2 regions of the Rothia similimucilaginosa genome follow, and region 2 is predicted to be linked to the other one. Evidence: predicted binding sites of a transcription regulator. Region 2 holds the regulator's gene; the other holds the start of a gene.
What was found. The regulator LexA, encoded in region 2, represses DNA repair genes until DNA is damaged. The targets are predictions, from matches to a motif close to TCGAACANNTGTTCGA.
Positions count from the first base shown of each region.

Region 1: ruvA (Holliday junction branch migration protein RuvA) is a predicted target of LexA. The motif match lies at 2,829-2,844, and genes of this name have one in related genera.

Region 1 covers NZ_CM138149.1:973,737-989,674, forward strand. The annotation lists gene QFX07_RS04030 (Mur ligase family protein) at 1-196, shown strand, start outside; gene QFX07_RS04035 (type 1 glutamine amidotransferase) at 196-963, shown strand; gene QFX07_RS04040 (YebC/PmpR family DNA-binding transcriptional regulator) at 1,099-1,857, shown strand; gene ruvC (crossover junction endodeoxyribonuclease RuvC) at 2,080-2,769, shown strand; gene ruvA (Holliday junction branch migration protein RuvA) at 2,987-3,607, shown strand; gene ruvB (Holliday junction branch migration DNA helicase RuvB) at 3,779-4,765, shown strand; gene yajC (preprotein translocase subunit YajC) at 5,104-5,463, shown strand; gene secD (protein translocase subunit SecD) at 5,571-7,262, shown strand; gene secF (protein translocase subunit SecF) at 7,265-8,398, shown strand; gene QFX07_RS04075 (RelA/SpoT family protein) at 8,775-11,252, shown strand; gene QFX07_RS04080 (type I restriction-modification system subunit M) at 11,656-13,281, shown strand; gene QFX07_RS04085 (restriction endonuclease subunit S) at 13,284-14,504, shown strand; gene QFX07_RS04090 (type I restriction endonuclease subunit R) at 14,679-15,938, shown strand, end outside.
Region 2 covers NZ_CM138149.1:1,496,424-1,512,361, forward strand. The annotation lists gene QFX07_RS06175 (ABC transporter ATPase) at 1-232, opposite strand, end outside; gene efeB (iron uptake transporter deferrochelatase/peroxidase subunit) at 505-1,827, opposite strand; gene efeO (iron uptake system protein EfeO) at 1,957-3,174, opposite strand; gene efeU (iron uptake transporter permease EfeU) at 3,406-4,149, opposite strand; gene QFX07_RS06195 ((deoxy)nucleoside triphosphate pyrophosphohydrolase) at 4,562-5,053, opposite strand; gene QFX07_RS06200 (DUF421 domain-containing protein) at 5,053-5,862, opposite strand; gene QFX07_RS06205 (cation diffusion facilitator family transporter) at 5,981-6,907, opposite strand; gene QFX07_RS06210 (TrmH family RNA methyltransferase) at 7,027-7,938, opposite strand; gene rplT (50S ribosomal protein L20) at 8,150-8,530, opposite strand; gene rpmI (50S ribosomal protein L35) at 8,645-8,839, opposite strand; gene infC (translation initiation factor IF-3) at 9,037-9,738, opposite strand; gene QFX07_RS06230 (DUF1844 domain-containing protein) at 10,031-10,453, shown strand; gene QFX07_RS06235 (HisA/HisF-related TIM barrel protein) at 10,628-11,416, opposite strand; gene QFX07_RS06240 (imidazole glycerol phosphate synthase) at 11,416-12,168, opposite strand; gene QFX07_RS06245 (LysM peptidoglycan-binding domain-containing protein) at 12,288-12,944, opposite strand; gene lexA (transcriptional repressor LexA) at 13,773-14,447, shown strand; gene QFX07_RS06255 (ATP-dependent DNA helicase) at 14,659-15,938, opposite strand, start outside.

The sequences.
Region 1 (15,938 bases), 520 kb from region 2:
TGCCTGGGATATGGCGCTGCGCTTGGAGCATGACGGCGTGAAGGTTGACGAGGTCAACGAGAACCTCGCCGATGCGCTCAAGGGCTTCATTGCCTCCAGCGGTAACGCGCCCATGCGTATTTTCTGCACCTACACCGCAATGCTGGCTCTGCGTGAAGAGCTCGCAAAGATCACTGACGTTGAGAGGGTTTCCTAATGACGGCAACTCACACTTTTGAGGGCACCCCCGCCTCCGGCCCCAATAACGGTAAGACTCTGCGTATTCTGCAGCTGTACCCGCTCGACATGAACATTTACGGCGATTGGGGCAACACCCTGGCGCTGGCGCGTCGCGCGCAGGCACACGGCTTTGACGTGCAGATTTTGGACCACAACCCAGGTCAACCCTTCCCGAAAGATGTTGACATTATTCTGGGTGGCGGCGGTCAGGACTCCGGCCAGTCCGTGATTCAGGATGACCTGCACGCGAACGGTGACACGCTGCGCTCGCTGGCTGAGGACGGCGTGCCGATGCTCGTCATTTGTGGCCTGTACCAGCTGTTCGGCAAGGAATTCCGCACCCGTGAGGGTCAGGTGCTGAAGGGCATCGGCATTTTTGATGCGCACACGGTCGGTGGTGATGACCGCCTAATCGGCAATATTGTTGAGGAGTCTGAGGAGTTCGGCACCGTGATTGGTTTTGAGAACCACTCGGGCCTGACCTACCTGGGTGCTGGCTGCACCCCGCTGGCTACCGTCACCAAGGGCGAGGGCAACAACGTGACTGACACTTATGAGGGTGCGCGCGCGCATAACGTGATTGGTACCTATCTGCACGGTTCGCTGCTGCCGAAGAACCCGAAGATTTCGGACTACCTGATTGAGCAGGCGGCTAAGCGTAAGTTTGGCGAGTTCACGCCGAACACTATTGACGACTCGCTGGTGGAGAAGGCGCGCGCTTCGGCTGCGTCTCGCCCCCGCTAGCACCCTATTCCGGGCGGTGGCGTGCATTTTCTGAGGTGGTGTGCGCCTCCGCTACGGTATAGTTATGTGAGTACAGTACGGTGCGTGGGACGTTTCGCCGTGCCCGCACGGAGGTTTTGACTAAGGGAGATACGAATGTCCGGTCACTCTAAATGGGCGACTACTAAGCACAAGAAGGCCGCTATTGACGCTAAGCGTGCGAAGGCCTTCGCGAAGTTCATTAAGGCAATTGAAGTTGCAGCACGTATGGGCGGTGCTGATATTGCTGGTAACCCCGCTCTTGACCTGGCTGTGTCGAAGGCGAAGAAGAACTCCGTTCCTAACGACAACATTGACCGCGCAATCAAGCGTGGCGCTGGCCTGACCGGTGAGACCATTGACTACACCGAAATCATGTACGAAGCACGCGGCCCGCAGGGTACCGCTCTGTACATTGAGTGTCTGACTGATAACCGTAACCGTGCAGCGTCTGAGGTTCGCCTGGCTGTGACCCGTAACGGCGGTACCATGGCTGACCAGGGTTCGGTTGCGTTCCTCTTCGAGCGTAAGGGCGTTGCTGAGGTCACCAAGACTGACGGCCTGACCGAGGATGACGTTCTGATGGCTGTTCTGGATGCAGGCGCTGAAGAGGTTCTGGACGAGGGCGACGTGTTCACCGTTGTTTCCGCAGCAACCGACCTGCCCGAGATCCGTAAGGCGCTGGACGAGGCTGAGCTCGAGTATAACAATGACGACCCGGTCTTCCGCCCGACTATGCAGGTTGACCTGGACGCTGAGGGTGCTAAGAAGTTCATGAAGCTGGCAGACGCTATTGAAGAGCTTGACGACGTTCAGAACGTCTACTCTAACGCTAATGTTTCTGCTGAGGTTATGGCAGAGCTGGAAGCTGAGTAATCCCTCGGATTCTGATATCTGACGTTTGAAGAAGCCGCTCCTTTAATCGAGCCGCCGTAGGGTGGCTGGTTGGGGGAGTGGCTTCTTAGCGTCTTGGGGATGGCACGAGTAGTGGCCGTACTCGTGGTGACCGTTCTCGTGGCGTGCCCTGGTGCCGGGTGCTAGGATTCTGAAGGGCTAGAATCTAGAGATTCTAGAGGGAGTTTGTCGAAAGGGGAGATGATGTCTGCCGCTCAACCTGCCGCACGCGATAGCATGCGTGAGAATCATACCGCCACCGCTGTGGAGCGTGTTTCGGGTGCGACCCGCATTATGGGCGTTGATCCTGGTCTGACCCGCTGTGGCTTCTCCATGCTTGATATGACTGCTAATCGTAAGGCGCACTTCGTGAACGTGGGTGTTGCTGGCACGATCCCGGCGGAGTCCCTGGACCAGCGTATTTTCTGGATTTTCAACGCCGCCTCCCACTGGCTCGACACCTACAAGCCGGACGCCCTCGCCATTGAGCGTGTCTTCGCCCAGGAACAGGTGAACACGGTGATTGGTACGGCGCATGCTTCGGGTGCGGTGATTTCTGCGGCTGCAATGCGCGGCGTGCCGGTGTTCTTCCATACCCCTTCGGAGGTGAAGGCGGCCGTGACCGGTAGCGGCCGTGCCGATAAGGCATCGGTGGGCCGCATGGTGACCCGTATTTTGGGTTTGGATTCCATGCCGAAACCCGCCGATGCTGCCGATGCTCTGGCGATTGCGATTTGTCACGGTTGGCGTGGCGGCGGCATCGGTTCGGGTATTAACATGTCTGCTCAGACGCAGACTCACCAGGGTTCACGCCCTGTTCAGGCTCGTCGTGGCGGGTCGTTGACTCCGGCGCAGCGTGCCTGGATGGAGGCGGAGACGCGCGCTCGCCGCTAGAGGTGCCTTTGTGGGCTTTTGTACCCCTCGCACTGGCTCGCGTATATTCGCTAAGAAGTTCGAATATATGCTTGATTTCAGAAGAAATATTCTAATATACTTGTAGTGTCTCCCCGTTGAATTGGGGGAGCGCGTTCTGTGGGTGCCGGAGTTCCCGGTGCCCTCACACTGCCGCGAGCCTCCATCTGTGGGCGCGGTGTTGAAAGGTGGAGAGAAAATGATTGCATCCCTGACCGGTCGTGTGGCTCAGGTGGGCCTTGATCATGCGGTGATTAACGTGAACGGTTTCGGCATGCTCGTGTACGCGACTGCGCGTACTCTCTCCAAGCTGCGCACCGGTGAGGAAGCTACCGTGCTGACCACCATGATTGTGCGTGAAGAGTCGATGACTCTCTATGGTTTTTCGGAGCCTGCCGAGCGTGAAGTGTTCGATATGATGCTTTCGGTGTCCGGTATTGGTCCTCGTATTGCCCTGGCGGTGTTGAGCGTTCACACTGCCGCAGAGGTGGAGCGCGCCGTGGCGACCGGTGACGATAAGGCGTTCACGAAGGTTCCCGGTATTGGTCCGAAGGGTGCCCGCCGTATTGTGCTGGAGCTTGCTGGCAAGCTGATTCTCAGTGATGGCCAGACCGATGAGCTGCCGCTGAGTCAGGGCATCGTCTGGAAGCCGCAGGTGCTTGACGCTCTCACCTCCCTGGGCTGGAGTGAGAAGGACGCTTCCGCCGCTATTGACGCTTACGTGCAGCACAACCCTGCCGCAGAGACTGAGCCGGTGGGTGTGGCTCTGCGCGGTGTGCTCGCCTCTTTGGGTACTCAGAACACGGTGGGTCGCCACTAAGCGGCGCGCCCTGTTCGACGTATCCCACTCAAACTTTTGTGAAAGAAGAATTCTATGAGCCAGAATCCCTATGAGCCGCAGCCCGCGGCGTCCCTGGTTTCCGGCGGGTATTTTCCCGGTCAGGTGCCCGGCACTCAGGCATCTTCAGCCCCCGCCCAGCGCCTGGTGGCGATGGAAGAAGAGCCTGAAGAGAAGATGATTGAGGCAGCACTGCGCCCTAAGTCCCTGGACGACTTTGTGGGTCAGCGTCGTGTGCGTCAGCAGCTGTCTCTGGTGCTGGAGGCTTCAAAGATGCGTGGCCGTAGCGCCGATCATGTGTTGCTGTCGGGCCCTCCCGGTCTGGGTAAGACCACTCTCGCGATGATTATTGCGGCAGAGATGGAGGCGCCGCTGCGCATCACCTCCGGCCCGGCGATTCAGTATTCGGGTGATTTGGCGGCGATTCTGTCTTCGCTGACTCCCGGTGAGGTGCTGTTCCTGGATGAGATTCACCGTATGAGCCGCCCGGCTGAGGAAATGCTGTACATGGCGATGGAAGATTTCCGCGTGGACATTGTGGTCGGTAAGGGTGCGGGTGCGACTTCCATTCCGCTGGAGCTGCCGCAGTTCACTCTCGTGGGTGCGACGACCCGTGCAGGTTTGCTGCCCGGCCCTTTGCGTGACCGTTTTGGTTTTACCGGTCACCTGGAGTTCTACTCGGTGGAGGAGCTTGAGCTGGTACTTCGCCGTAGCGCGGGTCTGATGGACATGCAGATCACCTCCGAGGGCTTCACCGAGATTGCTGGTCGTTCCCGCGGCACGCCGCGTATTGCGAACCGTCTGCTGCGCCGTGTGCGTGACTGGGCGCTGGTGAACGGCGTGGATCGTATTAACGCGCATGATGCCGCAACCGCGCTGGACATGTACGAGGTGGATTCACGCGGCCTGGACCGCCTGGACCGTGCCGTGCTGGAGGCGCTGATTCACAAGTTCGGCGGCGGCCCGGTAGGTCTGTCTACCCTCGCTATTGCGGTGGGTGAGGAGACTGAGACCGTGGAGACGGTTGCCGAGCCGTACCTGGTGCGTGAGGGCCTGATTGGTCGCACCCCGCGCGGTCGTGTGGCTCTGCCCGCGGCGTGGGAGCACCTCGGCTTGGAAGCACCCGAAATTCAGCTCTAGTCCCGCATCAACTGATAAAACAGCAGTAGCCCGTGGGAGGTATCAGCCTCCTGCGGGCTTTTCTGTGTGCGCTCCTTGTATTTTTCGGCAACGTATCTTTCTGCAACTCTTCTGCAGGCGCTTTTGGGTTCCATCGGGCTCTGCCGGGCTTCTTCTGGGGACAGAAATTACGCCGAGAGAGTCCAAAACTCAGGTTAACCTCACAAAAATGCTGGTTCGGGGCGCTAAAGCTCATGCTCTCGCGTAGGATGGATACGTACTGTATCTACGATTCCACACCTTCTGGTAGGCTCAACCCTCGCGGTGAGCGGCACGGGTGCGGATGTGAAAGTGAGACCATGGATTTTAACCTCCTGATTATGATTGCCATGATGGCGCTGCTGGCATGGATGATGTTCTCCGCCCAGAAGCGTCAGCGTAAGCAGGTGGAGGAACTGCGCGCAATGCAGCAGTCTCTCGTCCCCGGCACCCAGGTGATGACTGGTTCCGGCATCTACGGCACCGTTGTCAGCACTGATTTTGAGAACAATAAGTTGCAGCTTCAGATTGCGGACGGTGTTGTTATTACTCTGGCACTGAACGCGATTATGGCCGTCGTTGAGGAGGAGGCCCCCGCAGCACCCCTGACTGAGGACGTGTACGAGGCTACCGCATCCGAAGCTCCCGCTTCCGATACCTCTTCTGATACTGCTAAGTAGTTCAGAGCGTATGAGCCCGGCGCCCCCATCAGCGGCGTCGGGTTTTCGCGTTACGGAATCTGTAGAACACCAAATCTACACACGAAAATATTCATAGAAGGAACATTATGGCTAAGCGTTCACCGCTTGCAGCCGCGCGAGGGGCGCTCCTCTCGATGGTCCTGCTCATGGTTGTTATGGCTGCCGGTATTTTCGGCACCACCTACTCGGGAGGTTCTTGGGCACCGAAGCTCGCCCTGGACCTTTCGGGTGGTACTCAGATGATTCTTTCTCCGAAGGTCAATGGCTCTTCGGATGAGAACGTCTCCCAGGAGCAGTTGAATCAGGCGGTTGAGATTATTCGTCAGCGCGTTGATGGTGCTGGCGTTTCGGAGGCGGAAGTCACCACCTCCTTCGGCTCGGGTAATAACGTGGTTGTTTCGGTTCCCGGAACGATGAACGCTGAGACTCGTCAGCTGATTCAGGCGTCTGCAAATATGACGTTCCGCCCGGTGCTGCTTTCTGGCGCCGGTACTGCGGTAGCTGAGAATGCCCGCACTGCGGACGATAAGCTGCCCAAGCCCTCCGCGGAACCGACTAATGGTTCGGACCGCAACTGGATTACGGCGGACCTGTACAAGCAGTACGAGGCGAAGGACTGCACCGCGGCACGCAATGAGGACGCCGATAGTGCGGACCCGACTAAGCCGATGGTGGCGTGCTCCACTGACGGTCAGGAGAAGTATATTCTGGGTCCTGTGGAGCTGAATGGTAGTGATATTTCTACCGCAAGCCACTCGCAGGAGACGAGCGGCCAGGGCGTGACCACGGGCCGTTGGGCTGTGAACATTCAGTTCAACGATGAGGCCCGTGAGAAGTTCCAGAACATTACTTCTCGTCTGAACGCGATTCGTGCACAGAACGCTTCGGATCCTCGTGCCCGCTTCGCAATTCTGCTGGACGGCAAGGTGCTGTCTTCCCCGGTGTCGCAGGCTGTGATTTCTGATGGTAAGCCGCAGATTACCGGTCACTTCACCGAGCAGGAGGCGAAGGCTCTTGCCGATCAGCTGAAGTACGGTGCCCTGCCGATTAGCTTCACGATCCAGTCGGAGCAGCAGATTTCTGCAACCTTGGGTTCGGAGCAGCTGCGTGTGGGTCTGCTGACCGGTCTGATTGGCCTGCTGCTGGTGTTTGTGTACTCACTGTTCCAGTACCGTCTGCTGGGTTTTGTCACGATGATGTCGCTGGTTGTGGCTGGCATTATTTCGTATGAGGCGATTGCTCTGCTGGGTTGGGCGTTGAACTACCGCCTGTCCCTGGCTGGTGTGGCGGGTCTGATTGTGGCGATTGGTGCTACAGCTGACTCGTTTATCGTCTACTTTGAGCGTATCCGTGATGAGATCCGTGCGGGCCGCACGATCCCGTCGGCGGTGAACCACGGTTGGCAGCGTGCATCCCGCACTATTCTGGCGTCGAAGGCTGTGAACCTGCTGGCTGCTGTGGTGCTGTACGTGGTGTCCGTCGGTTCGGTGAAGGGCTTCGCGTTCACCCTTGGTTTGACTGCGATTGCTGACCTTGTGGTCGTGTACCTGTTCACCCACCCGATGCTGACTCTGCTGGCGAATACCCGCTACTTCGGTGAGGGTCACCGCCACTCAGGCTTGTCGCCTGAGTCGCTGGGAGCTACGCCGCTGTACCGTGGTGCCGGTCGCCTCCGCAGCCCGGGGGAGAAGCAGCTGAGCATTGCTGAGCGTCGCCGTGCAGAGCGTGCTGCCGCTGAGTCTGAGGAGTCTGCTTCTGATGAGAAGAAGGAGAGCTAAGCATGGCTACCGATGTGAAACCTAATGCTTTTGCCCGCTTCGGTAATGACCTGCATTCGGGTGCCCGCTCGTACCCCTTCGTGGGTAAGCGCCGCCTGTGGTTGCTGCTTGCGGCTGTGCTGATGGCGGTTTCGGTTCTGATTCCGGCTGTTGGTGGCGGCTTCAACTTGGGTATTGATTTCCGTGGCGGTTCGGAGTTCGTGGTCTCGAAGACCGCGCACGTTGATACTGCTACGGGTGAGCGCATTATTCACGAGAAGGCGAAGGATGCTTCGGATGTTCGCGTGACCAATATTGCGCCGGGTACGATTCGTGCCCAGATGAGCAAGCTCAGCGATGATGAGACTCTGCAGGTGAAGGCCGCTTTGCAGGAGGGTTACGGCGTCTCTGAGAATGACGTGACCTCTTCATTTGTGGGCCCGACCTGGGGTGCGGATGTGACCCGTCAGGCGTTCTGGGGTCTGGTCGCGTTTGTGGTGCTTGCGCTGATTGGTATGGCGTTCTACTTCCGTACCTGGAAGATGTCGCTGGCGTCTATTGCGGGCCTGTTCTTCACCGTGGTGGTGACGGTTGGTCTGTACGCCGCGTTCGGCTTCGAGATCACTCCGAGTGCGATTATTGGTTTCTTGACGATTCTGAGCTACTCGCTGTACGACTCGGTGGTGGTGTTCGATAAGATCCGTGAGAACACCGAGGATGTGCTGGAACGCCGTGACACGACCTTTGCCGAGCAGATTAACCTGGCGGTGAACCAGACTCTGGTCCGTTCGATTAACACCGCTATTGTGGGTGTTCTGCCGGTGGGCGCGATCTTGTTCATTGGTGCGTTCATCCTGGGTGCGGGTACTCTGCAGGACCTGTCCCTGTCGCTGTTTGTGGGTATTCTGGTGGGCATGTTCGGTACGCTGTTCGTGTCTGCGCCGCTGTATGCTTCGCTGCGTTTGGGTGAGGATCAGATTCGTGAGCACACCGCGAAGGTGGAGAGCGGCAGCTTCAAGGACGCTGAGGATGCTGACGAGGCTGAGAAGGCTCAGAAGTCCGAGGATTCCGCAGAGGTCAAGAAAGCAACCGAGAAGCCCGCTAAGAAGCCAGCACGCGCAACCATTGAGATTCACCGCGTGAACCTGAACGGTTAGCCAACGTTCCGCCAGCACCACTGGCATCGCTAACGATAGGGGAGTCGATACCGAGAGGTGTCGGCTCCCCTTTAGCGTGCCCGCGGTTTTATATCCGCTGGTCTGTTCCCCCATGGCTTGTTCTAGCAGTGGCGTGGGGTAGCAGAGCCGGGGGAGTGGCGCCTCCTTGTTCCCCGCTGAACCTCATGTTCGCCGGGCTAATGTTTCACCGGCCTAATATTTCGCAGCGCGGCATAGTTTACGCACATATTTTGGCTCATATCCGCGTGCTGGGTAGGATAAGGGTAGAAGATACTGCGCGCCCGCATCCACGCCTTTCAACGACGAGCAGATTCGGGGGCTCAGGCCATCGCTGTTACGTCCAAAGGAGCCTGGAATGAGTGCAGAACCTGCCGTGAACACCAACGCTGAGAACTCTGCAGGGACCGCCGAGAAGCCCGCGGTTCGGCCCGCTGGCCCGATTCCTCTGCCTGAAACTGATTCGTCTGACGCAAAGAAGAAACGCGGCTCGCACCGCGTCATGGCTGCTGGCGGACGTGTGCCGAACCGCCTGGTCTTCGGTAGCCGCAGCGGCAAGATAGAGGCGCCCGATTCGCACGGCGGCACTATCCGTTTCTCCCCGATGATTGCGCCGGTCGTACGTGCCGTGCGCCGCTACCACCCGGACGAAGACATCCAGATGCTGCAGCGCGCCTACGAGGTGGCGAACCGCTGTCACGAGGGTCAGAAGCGTAAGAGTGGCGACCCGTACATCACCCACCCTGTCGCGGTGACCGCCATTCTTGCGGAGATGGGCGCGACCGGCCCCGTGCTCGCCGCTGGCCTGCTACATGACACGGTGGAAGACACCGATTACACGATGGAGCAGCTTACTGACGAGTTCGGTGAGGAGGTCGCTTACCTGGTCGACGGCGTGACCAAGCTGGACAAGATGACCTATGGCGAGAACGCCTCCATTGAGACGATTCGTAAGCTCGTGCTGTCTATGAGCAAGGACATCCGTGTGCTGCTCATCAAGCTTGCCGACCGCCTGCACAACGCCCGCACCTGGCGTTTTGTGCCGCAGGCTTCTGCCGCGAAGAAGGCAGAAGAGACCCTGAAGATTTACGCGCCGCTCGCGCACCGCCTGGGTCTGAACACGATCAAGTGGGAGCTGGAGGACCTGTCCTTCGCCGCTATGAGCCCGGAAATTTACGCCGAAATGGTGCGCATGGTCGGCGAACGCACCCCCGCCCTCGAAAAGTTCCTGAACGAGGCGCGCACCAAGATTAAGGAGCGCCTGGCGCAGGTCGGTATTGAGGCGACGGTGACGGGCCGCCCCAAGCACTACTATTCGATTCATCAGAAGATGAAGACGAAGGGCCGCAGCTTCGACGAGATTAATGACATTCTCGCCGTGCGTATCATGGTTGAGGAAGAGGCAGAGTGCTACACCGTGCTCGGTCACGTGCTGTCCTTGTGGCCGTCGATGACCGGCCGTTTCAAGGACTACATTAAGAACCCGAAGAACAATAACTACCAGTCGTTGCATTTGACTGTGTACGGTCCGGGTAACCTGCCGCTTGAAATTCAGATTCGCACCTACAAGATGCACGAAGAGGCCGAGTACGGTGTGGCGGCGCATTGGCGTTATAAGGCCGCGTCGCGCGGTGAGAAAGTCGCAACTCGTGGCGGCGCGCCCGCGAAGGACCCGAAGGAGCCGGGCACCCAGACCTCGGCGATGATGAACGTCGGCATCCTGCAGTCCATCGCCGAAATTTCGAACTCCAACCCCGAGTCGGAGAAGTTCTACGAGTCGCTGGCAGACACCCTCGACACCGACGAAATCGTCGTACTCACCCCCAACGGCGAAGCAATCGCCCTGCCTAACGGCTCCACCCCCGTGGACTTTGCTTACGCCATCCACAGCGAGGTCGGCGACCGCACCGTCGGCGCGAAGGTCAACGGCCGCCTGGTACCGCTGCACACGGTCCTGCCCACCGGCGCCACCGTGGAAATTATGACCACGAAGAACGAGGATGCTGGCCCCAGCGAGGACTGGCTGAAGTTCGTTCGCTCCTCACGCGCTCGCACGAAGATTCGTCAGTATTTTGTGAAGGAACGCCGCCTGGAGGCGCTGCTCGCCGGCCGCGAGATGCTGACGAAGAGCATGCGCAACAGTGAGCTGCCGCTGCAGAAGATGATGAGCCCGGAGATCATGACTCAGGTGGCTCAACTGCTGCACAAGAACGATGTGGCGTCGCTGTACCGTGCAATTGGTGAGCACGAAATCGCGCCGAAGCAGGTCATTGACACCCTCGTTGAGGTGCACCGCGGCGACGAGCCGGCACCCGAGGTTGAGGTCAGCGACTTTGACGAGACGCTGCTGAAGTCGACCCGCAAGGCGATTGGCGATAACGGCGTGGTTGTGCCCGGTGCTGAGGGTGTGCTGACGAAGATTGCGCGCTGCTGCACCCCGGTTCCGCCGGATGACATTATCGGCATTGTGACCCGTTACAACGGCATTTCGGTGCACCGCCGTGACTGCCCGAACATGCGTAACGCTGACGAGGAGCCGCGCGTGACTACGGTCGAGTGGGCGTCTTCGCCGACCGCTACGTACCGTGTGCAGATTCAGGTGGAGGCGCTGGACCGTAAGGGCCTGCTGAGCGACCTGATCCGTGCAATTTCTGAATCGGGCGTGAACATTCTGGATGCGCGCGTGCACACTTCGGAGGATCGTACCGTGGTGGACCGCTTCGCCCTGGAGCTGGGTGACCGCTTCATGCTGGAGCACGTGCTGAACGTGGTCCGTAACGTGACGGGCGTGTACAAGGCGTACCGCCTGACCGGCGCGAAACCCTCGGAAGCGTAAATACTTTTCTACGCCCAGAAGCCACATGTGTTTCGAAAAGCCACTTCTTTGGTGGCTTCTCGAAACACATGTGGCTTTTCATCGTTTATAGGGGAGGGCTGGGGCTCCTTCGATAGGTTAGTGTCTTCACTACGGGTTAAAGACCCACGGCGAAGACACTAACCTATCGAGACAACCAGTGGCTCAGCGATGACGAACCAGCGAGTATGGGGTCTGGGGAACCCGTATACTGAAAGAGTTCGCGCCGCCGGGTACGAATCAGCTTGTGGAAGCTATGAACACTCCCACCGAGTAGGGCTTCTGAACCCACACTGGCGTATGTGTACGACCGGGACCGCACGGGTCCCGAACTTTGACGTTTCTTCGACGAGAAACGATAACTAATGAGAGGTTGACCGCCCCTATGACGACGCAGTCTACGGATTCTTCCGCTACCACTGACGAGCACCGTAACCGTAACGCTGAGCGTGCGCAGCTGCACTCTACGATTTGGCGTATTGCGAATGACCTGCGCGGTTCGGTAGACGGCTGGGACTTTAAGCAGTACGTGCTGGGTATGCTGTTCTACCGTTACCTCTCTGAGAGCCAGGTGCGCTTTGTGGAGAAGAAGTACGGTCTGGATCAGGCTTTTGAACAGATTCCTGATGAAGCTTTTGATGAGGATACTCGCCGCATGCTGGTGGAGGAGCGTGGCTTCCTGCTGCTGCCCTCTCAGCTGTTTTCTGTGGTGCATGCGAAGGCGCGTCAGGATCAGAACCTGAATGAGACCCTGGCGAACGTGTTCAAGGCATTCGAGGAGTCGGCGCGCGGTACTGAGTCTGAGAACAACGTGAAGGGCCTCTTCGACGACTTCGTACTGGACTCAAACAAGCTGGGTGTGAGCCCTGCGGCTCGTCACGAGAACCTGCTCAAGCTCATGGATGCTGTGGCGGATATGAACCTGGGTAAGGACTACGAGGATAGCGAGAATGATGCATTCGGTGACGCCTACGAGTACCTGATGGGCATGTACGCGGCGAATGCGGGTAAGAGCGGCGGCGAGTACTACACTCCGCAGGAGGTTTCGGAGCTGCTGGCGAAGATTGCCATGGATGGCCGTGAGGCTGAGCAGATTCGTACCGTGTATGACCCGGCGTGTGGTTCGGGTTCGCTGCTGTTGAAGTTTAAGCGTGAGCTGGGTAAGAACTCGGACGGCCTGCGTTTTGTGGGTCAGGAGATTAACCTGACGACCTATAACCTGTGCCGTATGAACATGATGCTGCACGGTGTGCCGGTGGATGATTTCAGTATTGCGCACGGTGATACTCTGATTGATCCGAAGCATCGTGGTGGTGCGGGCGGTGATTTTGAGGAGCCGTTTGGTGCGATTGTGTCTAACCCTCCGTATTCGACGAAGTGGAAGGGTGATGATGACCCGACCCTGATTCATGATGACCGTTATGCCCCGGCGGCTGTGTTGGCGCCTAAGTCGAAGGCTGATTTGGCGTTTACGATGCATATGTTGGCGTCTCTGGATGAGGCGGGTACGGCTGCTATCGTTGAGTTCCCGGGTGTGCTATACCGTGGCGGTGCGGAGCGTAAGATTCGTGAGTATCTGTTGAAGCAGAACGTGGTGGATGCTGTGATTCAGCTGCCTGCCAACCTGTTCTATGGTACGAGCATTGCGACCTGCATTTTGGTGTTGAAGAAGGGTCGTCGAAAGGACCATTCGGTGCTGTTCGTAGATGCTTCGCAACTCTTTGATAAGGGCACGAACCAGAATATTCTGGGTAAGTCGCACCGCGAGAAGATTCTTGAGGTGCTGGCGGCTCGTGAGGAGCGTGAGCATTTCTCGGCGCTGGTTCCGGTGGAGAAGCTGCTGGAGCAGGAGGCGAACCTGGCGGTGTCGAGCTGGGTTGAGCCGGAGGATACCCGTGAGCGTGTGGATATTGTTGAGCTGAATTCTCGGATTGAGGGTATTGTGGCTCGTCAGGCGCAGTTGCGTGTGGAGATTGACGCTATTGTGGCGCGCCTGGAAGGCGGCAAGTAGTCGTGGTCGAGGTGACGAATTATATTGACCGCCTGGTGGCTGAGCTCTGCCCGGACGGGGTAGAGTACCGCCCTATTGAGGAACTGTTCACTACCCGTAATGGCTATACCCCGTCTAAGTCCAATAGCAGCTATTGGGCGAACGGAACTGTTCCTTGGTTCCGCATGGAAGATATTCGTGAAAATGGCGGAATTCTTTCAAAATCTTTGCAATCCGTTCATGAAAGCGCTTTGAAAAAGGGCGGGATGTTCCCCTCAGGTTCAATCATTGTGGCAACTTCTGCGACGATTGGTGAGCACGCGCTGATTAATGTAGATTTTTTGTGCAATCAAAGGTTTACTGTTCTGATTCTTAAAGACGAATTTAAGAACCTTTTGTCTCCCAAATTCCTCTACTACTATTCGTTTGTCCTGGACCGTTGGTGCCTTGCAAATACTACGCAGTCTAGTTTTGCCAGCGTGGATATGAAACGTTTCAAGAAGTTTGAGTTTCCTGTTCCTCCCTTGGAGATTCAGGAAGCGATTGTTGAAATTCTTGACAAATTCACGAACCTGGAAGCGGAGCTGGAAGCGGAGCTGGAAGCGGAGCTGGAAGCGCGTACTCTGCAATACGAGTACTACCGTGATTCACTCTTCGAAACCCTCAACTGCCCCCGTAATCCGCTAGGCTCTTTTGCTCAATACTCGAAAGACCGAAAAAAGGACGACTCTACGGTAACGGCATATGTTGGGGTAGAGAATCTAAAAAGCGATTTCCAAGGTTGTACTCCAACTGAAAGCACAAATCCTGGGGTTATTTTCCGAAAGGATGACATTCTTCTTGGAAATATTCGACCGTACCTCAGGAAAATGTGGCGTGCTGATTCTGATGGCGTTGCAAGCCCCGATGTTCTCGTTGTAAGAATCCGTGACGAATTCTCGGAAAATATCTCATCTCGATATCTCTATCATCTGCTGGCTTCAAATGAATTTGTTGGATACAACGTTGCGCATTCCAGAGGAGGTAAGATGCCTCGTGGAAATAAAACAAAAATCCTTGAATTTGAAGCACCAATTCCGCCTCTGGAGGAGCAGCAGCGCATTGTCGATATTCTTGACCGCTTTGATGCCCTGACCACCAGCCTCTCCGAGGGTCTACCCGCAGAGCTCGCAGCGCGTCGCAGCCAGTACGAGTACTACCGCGACCAGCTACTTTCTTTCCTCCGCAAGGGCGAAAACCAGTAGCCACCCGCGCATCAACTGCGCATCATGCGTGAACCCCGTGCAGGGGCGGCACCCCGCCACCCCTGCACGGGCCGCTAGACCTCAACCATATACCTCAACACACTCAACAAACCGGGCTCACCAATCCTGAGCCCAACCATCCACACACTCAATCCCTGCGCAAAGGAGCACCCCGTGGAAACCGTACCCAACCACCCCCGCCCCGCCAAAGGACGCACCGCAAGCATCCTCAGCTCGGACGACTTCACCGTCATCGTTAAGCTCAAGGGATCAGACCTCCACGAGGAATGGAAGGCCCAGCAACAGCAGAAGCGCGAGCACCAGAGCGAAGCGCAGCTCGAAGCCGAACTCATCAAAACCCTCAAAACCCAGGGCTACGACTACCAGCCGGACCTCACCGACGAAGCCGCGCTCATCCGTAACCTACGCAAACAGCTCGAACGCCTCAACACCCGCGCCGAAGAAGGCGCCTACGGCCCCAACAGCGGCTTCCACTTCACCGACGAAGAATTCAACCGCCTACTCACCGAACACATCGCCCGCTCCAACGACGGCATCCTGGAGAAGGCCAAGCTCATCCAGGAAGAACGCTTCATCGACTTCCGCCTCGACAACGGCACCCTGCGCAACATCATGCTCATCGACGCCGCCTACCCCGCACGCAACCGCATGCAGGTCATCAACCAGTACCGCGTGCCCACTGCCAACGGAAAGGTACTCAACCGCTACGACGTGACCATCCTCGTCAACGGCCTGCCCCTCGTACACATCGAACTCAAGAAGCGCAACGTGAGCATCCGCGAAGCCTTCAATCAGATCGAGCGATACCAGAACGAAGGCTTCCAGCAGGACAAGCACCGCCTCTTCGAATACGCCCAGATCTTCGTCATCAGCAACGGCTTCGAAACCAAATACTACTCCAATACCGTGCGCCACAAGCACGTCGAAGACCAGCAGAAAACCGGCCGTAAGACTGCCTCCGGCGGCTCCGCAGGCAAGAGCTTCGACTTCACCAGCTACTGGTCAGACGAACAGAACAACCGAATCAACGACCTGATCCTCTTCGCGCGCACCTTCCTCACCCGCCACACCCTCGCAAACATCCTGACCCGCTACTGCATCTTCACCGTAGGCCAGGACCTGCTCGTCATGCGCCCCTACCAGATCGCGGCAACCGAGAAAATCATTAAGCGCGTCGAAATCGCCAACAACGACCCCAAGCTGCTCGGCACCAAAGAAGCCGGCGGCTACATCTGGCACACCACCGGCAGCGGCAAAACCCTCACCAGCTTCAAAACCGCACGCCGCCTGGCAGAAACCGGACTCGTCGACAAGGTACTCTTCGTCGTGGACCGCAAGGACCTCGACTACCAGACCATGCTCGAATATAACAACTTCCAGGCAGACTCCGTCAGCTCCACCGGCAGCACCCGC
Region 2 (15,938 bases):
GCGGGGACAAGTTACCCGGCGCCAACGAGGAAATAACACCGTGGATAAAGCAGAGCAGTGCGGAGATAATCATAATCTCCTGCAGACGCAGAATCTTCGGGTGCTTGGTCGGCGAGTGGAACAGAATTCCGCGCGGCTCAGCGCCGCCTTCCTGAATATAAATAGCTTGAGTGTCCGAGGGAACCGCGTCGGAGCGGTAGGCACCCGGATCAAACGGGGGTTGAGCAGTCATCATTGTCTCCCAATACGTATGTGATTTCTCCCTCAATACTACCCGCCTACCGGTTGGTTTCCAAAGTATGCCCCCGTGTTGAAACCATATATGACAAAATCCCCTCCCTCACAAAAACCCACAAAGAGTCAATCCAGGCACCCCCAACACCCGCAAGATAGTGGCTGTGCACGCATTAACAAGAGAAATCAGGAGGTGACAGCACCTCCTGCTTTCAACAGCATAAACACGCCGCTTAGCAAGCCTAAGCAGGCGCTAGTCCCACACATCCACTAGCTGAAAAGACCCGAGCAGATGTAGTCGTTCTCATCCTTCACACCCGGCGGCACCGCAAACAGCGCACTACCGGTATGACGCAGATACTCGCTCAACGCATCCGAAGAAGTCATCGTGCTCAGCATCGGAATAAAATGCGTGCGCGGATCGCACACGTGCGCAATGAAGAACAAACCAGCATCCAGGCGGCCCAATTCATCAGTACCATCCGTGTAGTTGAATCCGCGGCGCAACATCTGCACACCCTGATTCTGGTCAGGATGCATCAGACGCATATGCGAATCTGCTGGAATCAGAGGACCCGAGCGGCCCTTCTCCGAAAAGTTAGGAGCCGTGAACTCGTCACCACCAGACAGCGGCGCGCCACTGACCTTAGTGCGGCCCACAATCTCCTCCTGCTCACGCAGACGAGTGCGGTCCCACGTCTCAATATTCATACGGATACGACGAGCAGCCAGATAGCTACCACCCTCCATCCATGCCGGGCTATTCGCCGAATTCTCAGAAGAAGTCCACACATGCTTCTTCAGCAGATTCGGGCTCTCCACCTTCAGGTTATTTGTACCGTCATTGAAACCGAACAGGTTACGAGCCGTCACCTGGCTCGTCGAGGTCGAAGAAGTACGACCAAAGCCCTGCTGATTCCATGCCATCACAGCGCGACCGCCAGCAATGCGAATCAGATTACGAATCGCATGGAACGCCACCTGCGGGTCATCCGCACAAGCCTGAATGCAAATATCACCGTTGCTACGCTTATCTTCCAGCGCATCACCGGTCATATGAGGGATGCGGACCAGCGCCTCCGGGAGCTTGCTCGCAAAGCCAAAGCGATCCTTACCCTCATCATCAACGAAGAAGCTACGACCCAGCCCAAAGGTGAGGGTCAGGTTCGCGGCAGACAGGTCCATCGCCTCGCCGGTGTCCTTAGGAGGCGCCTCATAGGAGCGGTCCTCCCCCACCAGCTCACCCGCCTGCAGCTTCGCAGCAGCGGCACTCCATTCCTTGAACAGGGACTGGATTTCATCACGGTCGGTAGTCTTCAGGTTCAGCGCCGCAAAGTACATGCGGTCCTGAACCTCAGTAGAGATGCCGCTCTGATGCTCCCCGTAAAACGAGTGGGAATCTTTCACAGCGGTCGAGGAAGCACTCGCAGAAGTCTGCGCGCTGGAATTGGAGGAGCAGCCGGCGAGCGCGCCAAGGGCACCCAAGGCACCGGCACCAGCCAGTGCGGCACCGAGAGCACCGCGGCGGGAGGTGCCCGCAGGCTTAGCTTCGGGGGCTATTTCCGGGGTGTGGTGGTTAGATTCGGTAGGCATGGGAAGGCCTTTCGTATGATGTGTGAATAATGAATAATGCGCCCGTGCCGGGCAGAGACACGAATCAACCGTAGTCCCCACCCGGCATCACCCGCATTCAAGCGCAGTGAGGTATCAACCCGCAGGGTACTACTTAGTACCCGCGCCGGTCACAACCTCAGTCATCTTCGAAACCGGCTCGGAGAGCGCCTCGACAGCATCGGACAGCTCACGCACCTGTTCCTTGGTCAGCTCATCGTAGGAAGCAAAACCGTTGCCCTTCTTGTGGTGGTTCAGCAGCTTCTGCACGGCGTCGAATTTCTTCTCGATGTCCTCCGCCAGCTTCGGGTCCTTCTGCTTCAGAATCGGCAGAACATCCTCGTAGGCCACGCGGGCACCATCAATATTGCCCTGGAAGTCGGAGAGGTCGGTGTGCGACCAGGTTTCTTCCTCACCGCTAATCTTGGTGTTTACCACTTCGTCCAGCAGTTCCTTGGCACCGTTAGAAATCTGGAAAGCCTCAAGCTTGAACTCGGAGGAGTGAACCTCGTCGTAGAGCTTTTGAGTGTCAGCAACAAGCTTCTTCGCCAGCTCAGCGCGCTCCTGCTCAGTCAGCGGAGTGTATTCCTTACCACCATTCTTCTCAGCGGTGGGCTGCCACAGGTCCTTCTCAATCTTGTGCCAGCCGGTCCACTCCTTGCCCTCCTCCACGTCTGTTTCACGTGCATCCAGGGCGGGGTCCAGGTCACCGAAGGACTCAGCCACCGGCTCAATGCGTTCGTAGTGCAGGCGTGCGGAAGAGTACAGAGCCTTCGCTTCTTCCGCCTTACCGGCGGTGTACAGCTCAGCGAACTGCTCAGTCTTAGTCTTCAACGACTCCACCTGGTCCTTGACGTAGGCGGTGTACTGGGCAACCGCGGTATCGCGCAGGGCCTGCTCATCAGCGGAGATAGTTGCCGCGTTCTCATTCTTGGTCACGGTGAAATTACCCTGGATACCGTCACCCACTATGCCGGGCTTGCACGCAGTCTTGTAGCTGCCCTCACTCAGTTCCACGGTCAGGTCGCGGCTGAGGTTCGGACCGATATTCTCCACCTCGGAGATAATGCGCAGACCGTCAGAGCCAAGCACATAGAACTCGTTGACCTTAGTGCCCTCATTTTTGACTTTAAAAGTCACCTTGCCAGCCTTCGCAGTGGTCACCGAGAGCTTGCATGCAGTGTCGCTAGCGCTGACGTTAATGACACCATCGGACGCCGCAGATCCCGAAGCGGAGGATGCCACGTTCTGATTGTTCGGGGTGCAACCGGTCAGGGCGAGGGCACCAACCGACAGCAGTGCGCCAGCGGAGGCGAGAGTCTTACGCATTGATTCTCCTTATGTATGGTCCCGTGAAGGGTAAATATATGAATGAATAGTGAGGGTTCGCGGCCAGTCATTGCCGCAAAAATCTAAGGGTGCTTCCCTGACAATGTGGAGGCTAGTTTCGGTTGAGGACGCCGTCTATTAGGCTGCAGCCTTTTCGTCTTCCGGCTTCTTAGCCGATGCCTTCAGCCCCGGACGCTGCGCACGGATAAACAACGGCATCACAATGCCCACCTACAGGATCCAGGCGCCCGCCTCAAGCCAGGTGGTGGTCGAAGACAGGTTGAATACAGCCTTTAGCAGTGTGCCAACAAAACCGCTCGGGTCGATATAACGGTAGGACTCAAACGCGATGTTGTTCAGACCCGGCAGGATAGCTGCCTCCTGCAGATCGTGAATACCGTACGAGAGTACGCCCGCCGCCACAATGACCAGGAACGCGCCGGTAATCGTGAAGAATCGGGAGAGGTTAATACGCATCATGCCGCGCATCATGCCCCACGCCATGACAACAGCGATTGCGATACCGACCAGCGCACCGAGCATGGGGATTGCGTTAGCCTCCTGACCGGCGGTGCGGGTAGCCGACCAGATAAAGAGGGTGGTTTCCAGGCCTTCACGGCCCACGGAGAGCGCTGCCAGCAGAACCACAGCCCAGACGCTGGTCTGCACAGCGTCCAGTTTGCCCTTGAGCTCGGCGGAGAGCATGCGGGCGTTTTCAGCCATCCAGAAAATCATCCAGGTGACGAAGCCAACCGAAATGATGGACAGGGAACCACCGATGGCTTCCTGCGCTTCGAAGGTGAGGGTTTGGGGGCCGAAAGTCAGCAGGGCGCCGAAGCTGAGGGACAGCAGCACCGCCACACTGACGCCAGCCCACATCGGGGCCAGCAGGTGGGTGCGCTGCGTTTTGCGGATGTAGGCGAGCAGGATACCTACGACCAGAGCCGCTTCGAGGCCCTCACGTAGGCCAATCAAAAAGTTTCCGAGGAAGGCCCCCAAAAGTTCATCTCAGTATCACCAATTAGTTAGTTTTCTCTTACCTAATAAACATACGGTGATTGGTGCTAGATTGCATCCCGGCTGATGGGGCTACACATGCCTAAAATCGCCTATATCTTTACGGTGCCGGTTCTTAGACACGACCTGTCGCCATAACTTTACGCACTTTGAATAAACACCCTAATAAACACGCAAGTCAGGATCACATGGCGCATAAATCACCCTTAAAACATGAATAAAGGCGGGATTCCCCACAGGGAATCCCACCTTCAAACAGTGTCAAAAAAAGATAGAGAAAATTTATCCTGTTACCGCCGCGAACTTGTTACACAACGGGAATTAGCCTTGCACCAAACTAACACAGAGTCTTAGCACTACGGCATTAGGATTATGCCTCGCCAACACCTGCATCCTGCAATTGCTGAAGAAGAGCCACAACAATCGGCAAATCCGCCGGAATCCACGGCAAACCCAGCAAATCATCATACGCCTGCGCGTCATCCCTAGAGTTCGGTAGCGGCATCCACCGCAGAGCACTGTGATCTTCCAAAGTATCCGGAGTACCAGAAAAAATCTCAGCAAAGAACACACGCATCGCCAGGCGCTCGTTTAGTGGCCAACCTTGAACGTGCGGTCCGGGCACCTCAGCACCCACAAGAATCCGTACGCCCAGTTCCTCACTCAGCTCGCGCGCCAGAGCCTGCTCGCAGCTCTCTGCCGCCTCGACCTTCCCACCGGGAAATTCCCAGAGGCCCGCCAGGATGGGTGGCGCCGAGCGTTGGGCAATCAGCAGGCGGGTGGGATTCTTGAAAGAATCCAAAACTGCTGCACCTACCACCTGCACTTCAAAGTGTTCGGGCACCTGGTTAGAGGTAGACACTACTGCTCCTTCTTCTCCTTAGGGGCCACCTGAGCGTCAGTAGCCTTATCCATGTCCTCAGAATTGCCGTCCTGCTGTTTATCAGTTTTCTCGATGCCTGCCTTCCACTCTTCTTCCTCGTCATTCATATTCGAGGTTTCTACCACCTCACGGCGAATATTAGTGCCGTCGTTCAGCAGAATCAGCAAGCGGTTGCCGTTCTTAAACTCCATAAGGAAGATATCCTCAAGCTCAACCTTAGCTGCACGTAGCTGCAAACGCACCCAATCCTCAGTCTTGTGAGCATCCGCAATATCGCGAGTCACCAGGGTTCCCTTCACCACCAGGGTAAAGTTTGGAACACCGTCACCCTTACGAATCACGCTCAGCGCGCCATTCAGCTCAATCTGAGCGAACTCAATTTCTTCCAGGTCGTAAATACCTTGCGCACGCAGATCTGCTACCAGACGCATCGGGTCAAGTACCACGTCGGACTGTTGGAAGCTCTTAATATCGATATCGCCATCAGTAATGACCGGCACGCGCTGCTCACGCACCGCCATATGCAAAAAATGAATCTTCGAAGTCGCCACATTCAGCAGCTGAATCATACACAACGTAAAGACCAGGTAAACGATGAAGTAGAACAGACTAATCTGCTCGCTATACAGTACACCACCAATCAGACCACCAATCACAAAGTTACCGATGGTATCAATCGGGGTCTGGTGCCCCGCCTGAGAACGGTGGGTCAGGCGTAGATACACCAGGATGATGACCAGACCGAAGAAAATCTTCAGCAAGCCGTCAGTCACCATTTCGACAGTCATGAATCGTCTCTCCTATACGTTTGTGTGTTTAAGTGGATATGCCTCACCTGCTGTGTCTGCGCGGTATGATACGCCCACAAGAGGCGCCAGCACAGGTGCCGCCCCAAGGAACCAGTATCTAGGCGTCGGCCCGCAAAATATCCGGCTCCAGGTAGATTATGCGGGCAGCAGGGACAGCCTCGCGAATACGAACCTCAGCCGCATCAATCTCATCAGCCACAGCGCGGCCAGTATCAGCATCATGAATACGGATCTTAGCCGCCACCAGAATCTCCTCAGGACCCAGGTGCACGGTCTTAATATGGATAATGCGCTCGCTATCGCCATCCTCAATCGCTGCACGGATCTTCGCCAAATCCTCAGCAGAAGCAGCCTCACCCAAAATCAGCGACTTCATCTCCACGGCAAGGAACACAGCGATAAAGACTAGCAGCACACCGATAGCCAGCGTACCGAACGCATCCCACAGACCGTTACCGGTCAGCAAGGTCATACCCACACCGAAGAGCGCAAACATCAGACCCAGCAACGCACCAGCATCCTCCAGCAGAAGAACCGGAAGCTCCGGGTTCTTCGAAGTACGCAAGAAACGCATCCAGCTCTGCTTGCCCTTCAGCTCACGCGACTCCTTCACCGCCACGCGGAACGAATTACCCTCCAGCAGAATCGAACCCACCAGAACAGCCACCGGAACCCACTGCCACTCAGTAATACCGTGCGGGTCATGTAGCTTCTCATACCCCTCATACAGAGCAAATAAGCCACCCAGGGCAAAGATAATAATCGACACAATAAACGCGTAAATATAGCGATTACGGCCATAACCAAACGGGTGCTCCTCATCAGCTTGCTTCTGCGAAGCACGACCGCCCACCAGAAGCAACACCTGATTACCGGAATCAGCCACCGAATGGATACCCTCCGCCAGCATCGACGAGGAACGAGTCAGCGCAAAAGCCAAAAACTTCAGCACCGCAATACCCAGGTTCGCACCCAACGCAGCAACAATCGCGCCCGAACCCGAATGACCAGAAGGAGCAGACATAATTTCCCTTTCTACAGCCCTAATCCTGCATTCTCAAACCTATACGGTCGAGGCGGCCCGCCACTGTTTCACAACTACGAACCGCCCCGAAACCTCGTAAAAATATAGCGAGATAAACCCTAGCGAGAAACACCACGCTGAGCCATCGCCGAAGCATACAGACACACAGCAGCAGCCGTACCCACATTCAAAGACTCAGCCGAACCATAGACAGGCACCGCCACGCGCATCGTGGCGGCAGCCTTCTCCTCAGCATTCAGGCCCTGAGCCTCATTACCGAAAAGCCACATGGTCGGCTTAGAAAGATCAAAATTGCCCTTCACACCGGACGGGGCACTCACCTCCACACCGGCACGACGAGCCGCCGTGTACTCACTCAGCTCCTGCAGATTCACAGCACCATAGCCGTCAGCAGCCAGCACAGCAGTACCCTGAGACTTCACATCCTCCGCGAAATCCTCCAGCTGCACGCCCTGAATAATCGGCACATGGAACAGCGAACCCGCGGTAGAACGCACCGTCTTCGGGTTATACAAATCCACCGAACCCTTAGTCGTAATCACCAGGTCAGCACCGGCCGCATCAGCCACGCGAAGAATAGTGCCCGCATTACCCGGATCCTGCACACGAGACAGCACAGCAATCAGCTTCGGGTTCAACGCGCCCTCACCCCACAGCAGCGAGAACGACGCATCCACCATAAAAGAAACCGCAATAATACCCTGCGGGCTCACCGAATCAGCCATCGCCTCCAGCACCTCGTCGGTCACCACACGCATAAAGACGCGGCGACCCTCCTCCGGGGTGGGGGTGCCGTACACCTGCTCCAGCAGCTCAGCAATATCCTCATGACGGTCAAAAGCCGCCTCCGTAACATAGACAGCATCCAGAATCGGCTTCTTCAGATGCGCCTTCAGCGCCTCACGTACAGCCTGCGGGCCTTCCACCAGGAACTGGCCCTTCTTCGTGCGGGCAGCGCGGGTACGCAGCTTGGCAATATCACGCACACGATCTGCCTGCGGATTGGACATCACAACGGGGGTACTAATACGTTCAAAAAAGTTCACTCTTAAAGGGTACACAGCCAAAGGCACACCCAAAAAACGCAGAACAGTCACTCAAGCAACCCCCAGATACGCAGAAAGCGGCCGCCCACACTCAAAAGTGCAGACGGCCGCTCACGACGCTTACGCATCTTACCCCGAACCTAGATCTTCGAGGTAAGAACACAACCTAGGCTCATTAAGCCTTGGGAGCCGAGGTGTCCTCGGGCAGGTTGTTCTTAGCAATCTCAACCAGTGCGTTGAAGGCAGCGGGCTCGTTAACAGCCAGCTCAGCCAGCATACGGCGGTCAACCTCAACACCAGCAGCCTTCAGGCCCTGGATGAAGCGGTTGTAGGTCAGGCCCTGTGCGCGGGAAGCAGCGTTGATACGCTGAATCCACAGGCGACGGAAGTCACCCTTCTTCTTACGACGGTGGTCGTAGCTGTAAACCAGCGAGTGAGTGACCTGCTCCTTAGCCTTACGGTACAGGCGAGAACGCTGACCGCGGTAGCCGGATGCACGATCGAGAATAGTACGGCGCTTCTTGTGCGCGTTAACCGCGCGCTTCACACGTGCCACGTGTGTCTCCTTCGTCTTATGTCCTGAACAGCTCACATATCACGCTGAACAGGAGCGAGTCTTTAATCAGTGCGCACCGCTATCGGTACGCCAGGTGCAGAGAGTAAGCGGTGCTTACTTACCCAGCATCTTCTTGACAACCTTTGCCTGGCCGCCGGTAACGATCTGGTCAGAAGCCAGACGACGGGTCAGACGAGAGGACTTGTGCTCCAGGTAGTGGCGACGGTTCGCCTGCTGGCGCTTAACCTTGCCGCTACCGGTGAGCTTGAAGCGCTTCTTAGCACCAGAGTGGGTCTTCTGCTTCGGCATAGCTGCCGTTCTCCTTACATTCATCCCCCACCACAATGGCGGGGTAGCTTAGTGGGGTTGAGCGATAGACGCATCAGCCCCAAGGACCAAAGATGAGGCACCCCTGAGGAGGCGCCTCGGAACCGGCACCGGGTGAACCCGCAACACCCACCCAACGGTGGAGGCGCGTGCCCATCCTAAAGTGACGACCCGGTTCCCTACTCGGCGGAAGCCTGTGCCTTCAACTCGGCAGGCATAGCGTCTGCCAGAGAATTAGTTACGGGCTTCGCCTTGGTCGTGTCAATACGCTCGCGACCCTTGCGACCGCCGGCGCCCTGCTCACGGCGAGCCTCTGCCTTACCGCGAAGCGGAGCCAGAACCATCACCATGTTACGGCCATCCTGACGGGGGCGAGACTCAACAGTACTCACCTCAGCCAGCTCAGCCGCCAGACGCTCCAGCAGACGCACACCCATCTCGGGGCGCTGCTGCTCACGACCACGGAACTGAATCATTGCCTTGACCTTGTCACCACCGGAAAGGAAACGACGAGCGTGTCCAACCTTGGTTTCGTAGTCGTGGGTATCAATCTTCAGGCGGAAACGGATCTCCTTCAGAACGGCATTAACCTGCTTCTTGCGGGATTCACGAGCCTTGATTGCGGCTTCGTACTTGTACTTACCGTAATCCATGAGCTTGCACACGGGCGGCTTCGCGTTCGGGGCAACCTCGACCAGGTCGAGTTCAGCGTCCTCAGCCAGACGCAGAGCGTCCTTCAGAGGGACAACGCCTACCTGCTCGCCACCGGGACCGACAAGACGGACCTCGGGAACGCGGATACGATCGTTAATGCGTGGTTCGCTAATGACTAGCTCCTGTGCTCTGTGGGTTTCCCCGTGAATACTATCCGTTGCGGGCACTAAAAAAGCCCCCGCAGTTACACAAGCGGAGGCACAAACCAGCGTACGCCGAAAGCGGCGGACAAACCCGTTCACCTCAAAACTCGCAAGCTAACGCCTGCAGCGGTCAACCGGGTGGGAGGCATGCTCCACTTGCAAACTGCCTACAACCATACCGTAGAATCCCCGACAGACGCAAGGATTTAGACGTAAAACACCATAAAAATTGCGGGAAATCGCGCAGGTGGCTCGCCCGACGGTCACGCTTAAGGACGCATTTACCGAAACAAACGAAATATGAGATTCTAGGACTATGAGCACTGAAAACACGAGTTTCCGCTTCACAGCGGAAGAAGAAACCCCCGTACACGGACACACCGAACTCACCGAAGAGCAGGTCGAAGCCGTCAACGAACAGCTTCGCGACATTGCAGACGTACCCGCCATCGAAGTCATCAGCTCCGCAGCCATCCACATGATGAGCGCCGCAGCCGTCAAGTGCGGCCTGGCAGCCGAGGAAAACGCTGACGACCTCAAGGACCTCGACGAAGCACGCAAGCTTATCACCGCACTGGCAGGCCTCGTCACCGCCGCCGCACCCGAAATCGGCTCCCAGCACGCAGCACCCTTGCGCGACGGCCTGCGCACCCTACAGCTCGCCTTCCGCGAAGCGTCCCCCTTCCCGGACGAGCCCGGCAAGGGCCCCGGCGAAAAGCTCACCGGCCCGGTGTACTAAACCAAACTGGTGCACTAAGCCAGGACGTGCGCTAAACCAGTTGGTCTACTAAGCCGTATCTGGTGTATGTCATCACGAAGCCCTGCCTCCCTTGTGCTGAGGAAGGTGGGGCTTCGTCATACATAAAACCTATGCGGATAAGAAATCTACTCGGATTTGAGCGGAGCGGTAACTTTAGCGGGAGCCAGCGGCCTCAAGAGCCTGCTCAAAACTAAAGTTACCCACATACAGCGCCTTACCAAGCACCACGCCCTCCAAACCAGAAGGCACAACAGAACGCAGCTTCACAAGATCAGCCAGCGACGCCACACCACCAGACGCCACCACCCGACAGGCAGTCTGAGCCAGTACCTCATCCAGCAGCTCCGCACCGGGGCCCGCCAGAGAACCGTCCTTACTGACATCCGTGACGATATAGCGGCGCACGCCCACGCTCTCCAGCCACGCCAGCGCCTCCGCCAAATCAGGACCCGACCAGTCGGTACCGCGAGCCACCGTCACCCAGCCCCGCTCGGGGTTGTAACGGGCATCGAGGCCAAGAGCCAGAAGATCAGAATTGGCATAACGAGCCAGAACACCTTCAAGCCAGGAAGAATCCGCCAGAGCCGCACTAGTCACGTTTACACGGTCCGGGCTCAAGCTCAGGGCGCGCTCCAGACTCTCAGCATTACGCACACCGCCGCTGACCTGAACACGAACCGGAGCGGAGCCGGTCATCCGGGCATTCTCAGCGCGGACAGCGGCAACCACCTCAGCCAGAACCTCAGTATTCGTGCCACGACCAAACGCTAAATCAAGATCAACCAGGTGAATCCAGCGAGCACCAGCCTTCACCCAGGTCAGAGCCGCCTCAACAGGGTCAAGGCGCTGCTCACCACCGGAGAGGGTGCCGCCCACCGGGCGCACCGCGTAGCCTTCAGAAATATCAACAGCGGGCAGAAGTTCAAGAATGGGTGCAGACATTAGTTACCTCCCGCAGCAGTAGCGGAGCCCTCAGAAGACAGGCGACCAGTCACCGCCAGGGATGCAACCCAGCGGCGCATAAACTCCGCACCCAGCTCGCCAGATTCCACCGGGCAGAATTGCACCGCCGTCAGCGGACCGTTCTCAACTGCCGCGATATAGGCAGGTTCGGTGACAGTCCAAGTCACCGCGGGAGGGGCAATATATTCAATGCTCTGATCAAAAGCCCACTCAAAAACGGCGTGCTCAGATTTGAAGTGAGCCTCACCCTCAAGGTCCTTGAGCAGCGCGCTATCCGAGGCAGAACGCAGGGCAGACACACCGGGCACCAGGTCGCGGGTAGAAAGCTCCACACTCTCACCGGGCCATTCCCCCATGCACTGCACCTGAATCTGCCCCGTCTGCGGATGCTTCACCGTAACGGAGTCGAAGAGGCAAGTCAACGCTGCACCGGCAACCAACACCGGACGACCGCCAGCCACACGGCGACCAATCACGCGCTCAGCATCCTTAGCTTTCAGATCTTCGTACGCCTCGAGAGAGCTCGCACCGCCGGTAACCACCATTCCGTCAGCCTCACGCAACTGATTGGGCACAGCGGTCACGATAACCTGAGCCCCCGCATTCTGAAGAAGCTTCACCAGGGCGCCACGAGTTCCGGGTTCCCCCAAAACAGCAACCACAGGACGAGTGGTCTGAGCACTCTGTACAGATTCAGTTTCGACGGGTGTGGGTTCAACGGGAACAGGCATCGGTGCGCTCCTATTTCATAGGCTCAAGAATTTGGCTCAAGCGCTCTAGCTTGAGAGATGAAGAGTTCGGAGTCAAGACACCAACCTCATGCAGAAGCCAACCACACACGGGTCCATGCTTAGCGCTGAGTCTGAGGAATTTCCAGATGCTGACCGGTATCAACAGAGGTGCTAGTCAACGAGTTCAACTCCATAATACGAACCACAGTATCACGGGTGTCACCTTGCGGATCCACTGCCTGAGCAATATCCCACAGGGTCTCGCCGTGCTTGACCACAACGATGGTTCGAGTCGCCGAAGCGTTCTCCACGGAAGCAGAAGCCGCCGGGCCAAAGAAGCTAATAGCACCGAGCACAATCAGCACCGCCAAAGTCAGCAGAGGCAGCCCTTTCAGGAAACCGTGCACAGTACCAAGACGACGGATAGAAGAGGGAATCGCGCGCAGAAGCTCGCCGCCCTTAGCCTGAAGAACGCTCTTCAGTCGAGGCGCCTGTGGATCAGAGACAGCCTGCACACCAGAAGCTACAGAGCGAACCGGCGCCTGAGTGGAAGCAACGGTGGCAGAAACGGCAGGAGCATGGGTAGGCAGAGCCACCGGCACAGGGCGGGGTGCATGAACCGCACGAGAAGAGCGAACAGACTGCGAAGATGCAGGCACACGAGAACGCCCCTGCACGGTGCGGGCGGACACAGTGCGGGCGGGGTGAAGTACCACCAAACCTGCCGGAAGGTGTGCAGAAGTGCCACGAGAAGCAATAGGTGCTGCAAGAGTCATTGTGGTTCCTTTCTCTCAGCTCGCCCCGGGGTTACCCCGCGGGTCTAGCAATGCCGAGCGATACCCGCTCGGAGGTCCTAGTTGAGTGATAACTATGGAGTGGTGATTGTTAAGCAATAACTATTGGATAGCTATTCTCTAGTTAGGTCAGAGCACCGGATACACCGGGTTGCGTTGGGTCGCCCCAGCACCCCCATCCCCTGCGCTCTCTCTTCGCCAGATGACCCCTAGAGCATCCGGGGTAGATAGTGCGAAGAGAGACAGAGGATTCGAATACATTCGAACACTCATTCACTCGCCCCTCCTGGAAGACTCCGGACCGAATCTTCGAATATTTTTCGAACATTCACCCGCAAATCCTGAGTTTCAGGAGAGATTCAAGAGTATATACGAAATTTTATTCTAAAGTATAGCAGATATGTACTAAAAATTTCTTCGAGCTTCGAAGAAAAAATCTAGAATATTTGTTTGAGTTTTTCGGTGTAGTGTTCTACACTGGTGTCAAGAGACGTTCCACACGCTCCTGATGAGTCCTACTCACAGCAGGTTTCTGTACCCGTTACAGCTTGGTTCTGTATCAAAATGCAGGTGCTACTGAGTGAGTTTTATAGGGCGGAGGCGCATACTCGTTGCCCGCGTATCACTCCGGCACGGATAGAATTCCTCCACCCCCTGACGAGATAAGACCCATTTCGGCAGAACCAAAAAATCTTTAGGACACCATCGGAAAACGTGTGAAGCACCCATCCGTGCCCCGACCGGACTGTGTCTCAAACAGACTACAGAGACCGGAATACAGAATTCGGGGCACAGACCGAAGGAAAAGAAATGGCAACAGCACCCCGTCCGGCGCTGACCGCGCGCCAGCAGAAGATTCTTGACGCGATCCGCACCGAGATTGAACAAAAGGGTTACCCGCCGTCCATGCGCCAGATTGGTGACATGGTGGGTCTTGCATCCCTATCCTCGGTCACTCACCAGCTCGGTCGTCTCGAGACCATGGGCTACATTCGCCGCGACCCGAAGCTCCCCCGCGCCATTGAGGTGCTGGATGAGAACGGCGTCGGCATCCACGGTAGTTCCTCCTCGTCCCTGCCCGAGCTGCCGAATTTCGAAGTCGGCGATGAAGACCTCGTACCCGTTCCCCTGGTTGGACGAATTGCAGCGGGCGGTCCCATCACCGCCGAGCAGTCCGTGGAGGATGTGCTTGCCCTGCCCCGCCAGCTGGTAGGTAACGGCAAGCTCTTCATGCTCAAGGTCAAGGGCGATTCCATGATTGACGCCGCAATCTGCGACGGCGACTGGGTGGTTGTCCGCGAGCAGCACACCGCAGACAACGGCGATATCGTTGCCGCTCTGCTCGACGATGAAGCAACCGTGAAGGTGTTCCGTCAGGTTGACGGCCATACCTGGCTCATGCCGCGCAACTCTAACTACGAGCCGATTATGGGTGACCGCGCAACCGTCATGGGTAAGGTCGTCTCCGTGCTGCGCAGTCTCTAGAAGACGCGGGCTCTCACCAGCGCAGCCTCTAAAAGCAGCTGGGTCTAAATAGCACGACTTCTAACAGACATAACCGTTAGGCCTTTTAGCTCTCTATAGAAATCATCCCGGTGATACGTGAACGTTCACGTATCACCGGGATGATTCCTATATGTCCAAATTTATAGCCCAAAGCGGAGCGGCGGTGCGGCATGGAATGATCTCGCCCGAGCTAACGCTCAATACTTGCTGAAAGACGAGCCAGCGCACCCATCACGGCTGCCTTATTCTGCGTCGACCACATCGGCGGCATCGCCTTCATCAAGAAACCGCCGTAACGTTTAGTCGCAACACGAGAATCCAGCACAGCCACCACGCCGCGGTCAGACACCGAACGAATCAGGCGGCCCGCCCCCTGCGCCATACGAATCGCCGCATGGTGAGCAGAAACCGCCATAAAGCCGTTACCGCGGTGACGGTTCACCGCCTGCGTACGCGCCTGCGCAATCGGGTCATCCGGGCGCGGGAACGGAATGCGGTCCATCACCACCAGGCGGCAAGAGTCACCCGGAACATCCACGCCCTGCCATAGGCTCATCGTGCCGAATAGGCACGAGTCAACGTCCTCGCTGAACTCCTCCACCAGAGCCTTGAGCGAAGACTCACCCTGCAGAAGAACGTTCAGGTCGCTATGCTCACGCATGTACTCGGCGGCACGCTCGGCGGCACGCTTCGAGGAGAACAGGCCCAGGGCACCGCCCTCCGACGCCTCGCACAGCTCACGCAGACGCTCCAGCTGACCCTCATGCACACCAAATCCCGGAGGTTTCAAATCCCCGGCAACATACATAATGCCCTGCTTGCGGTAGTCGAAAGGCGAACCCACGTCGATGCTCGTCCAGCGCGGCGCGCCCTCGCCCTGCAGTCCCAGGGCGGCGGCTGCAACATCAAAAGAGTCACCCACCGTTAGGGTCGCACTCGTCAAAATCACGGTGCGGTCAGCGAACAGTCCGTCACGCAACTGCAGACCGACGCTCAACGGGGCGATGTTCAGGGTCGCCGGGTCGGTATCGGAAGCAGCAACGTAGCGGCCGTTCTCCCAGCCACCCTGACGAGAAATCCACAGCACGTCCTGCTCAGCAGATGCCTCCAGAATGCGGCTACTCATATCGTGCACCTCAGAGACACGCGAGCGCGCCATCTGCAGGCCAGCGTCAACGTCCTGACCGTCCGGTTTGGTATCGGACAGGGCGGTGCGGGCGGCATCATTTACCGCAGAAATAGCGGTCAAAAGGCGACCGTCCAGGCCCTTCAACAGGCCCTCAGCAAGACCCTCGAAAGCAGTCTCCAGGGTGCCGGCAGCCATTTCCAGTGCGCCGGAATCAGCCTTCGAATGCTTCTTCACGCTACGTGCCGCACGGCGAACCATCGCAACCGTCAAAGAACCAGACACGGCACCGGTCACACGGTCCACCAGCTCATGAGCCTCATCAATAATGACCGTCTCATGTT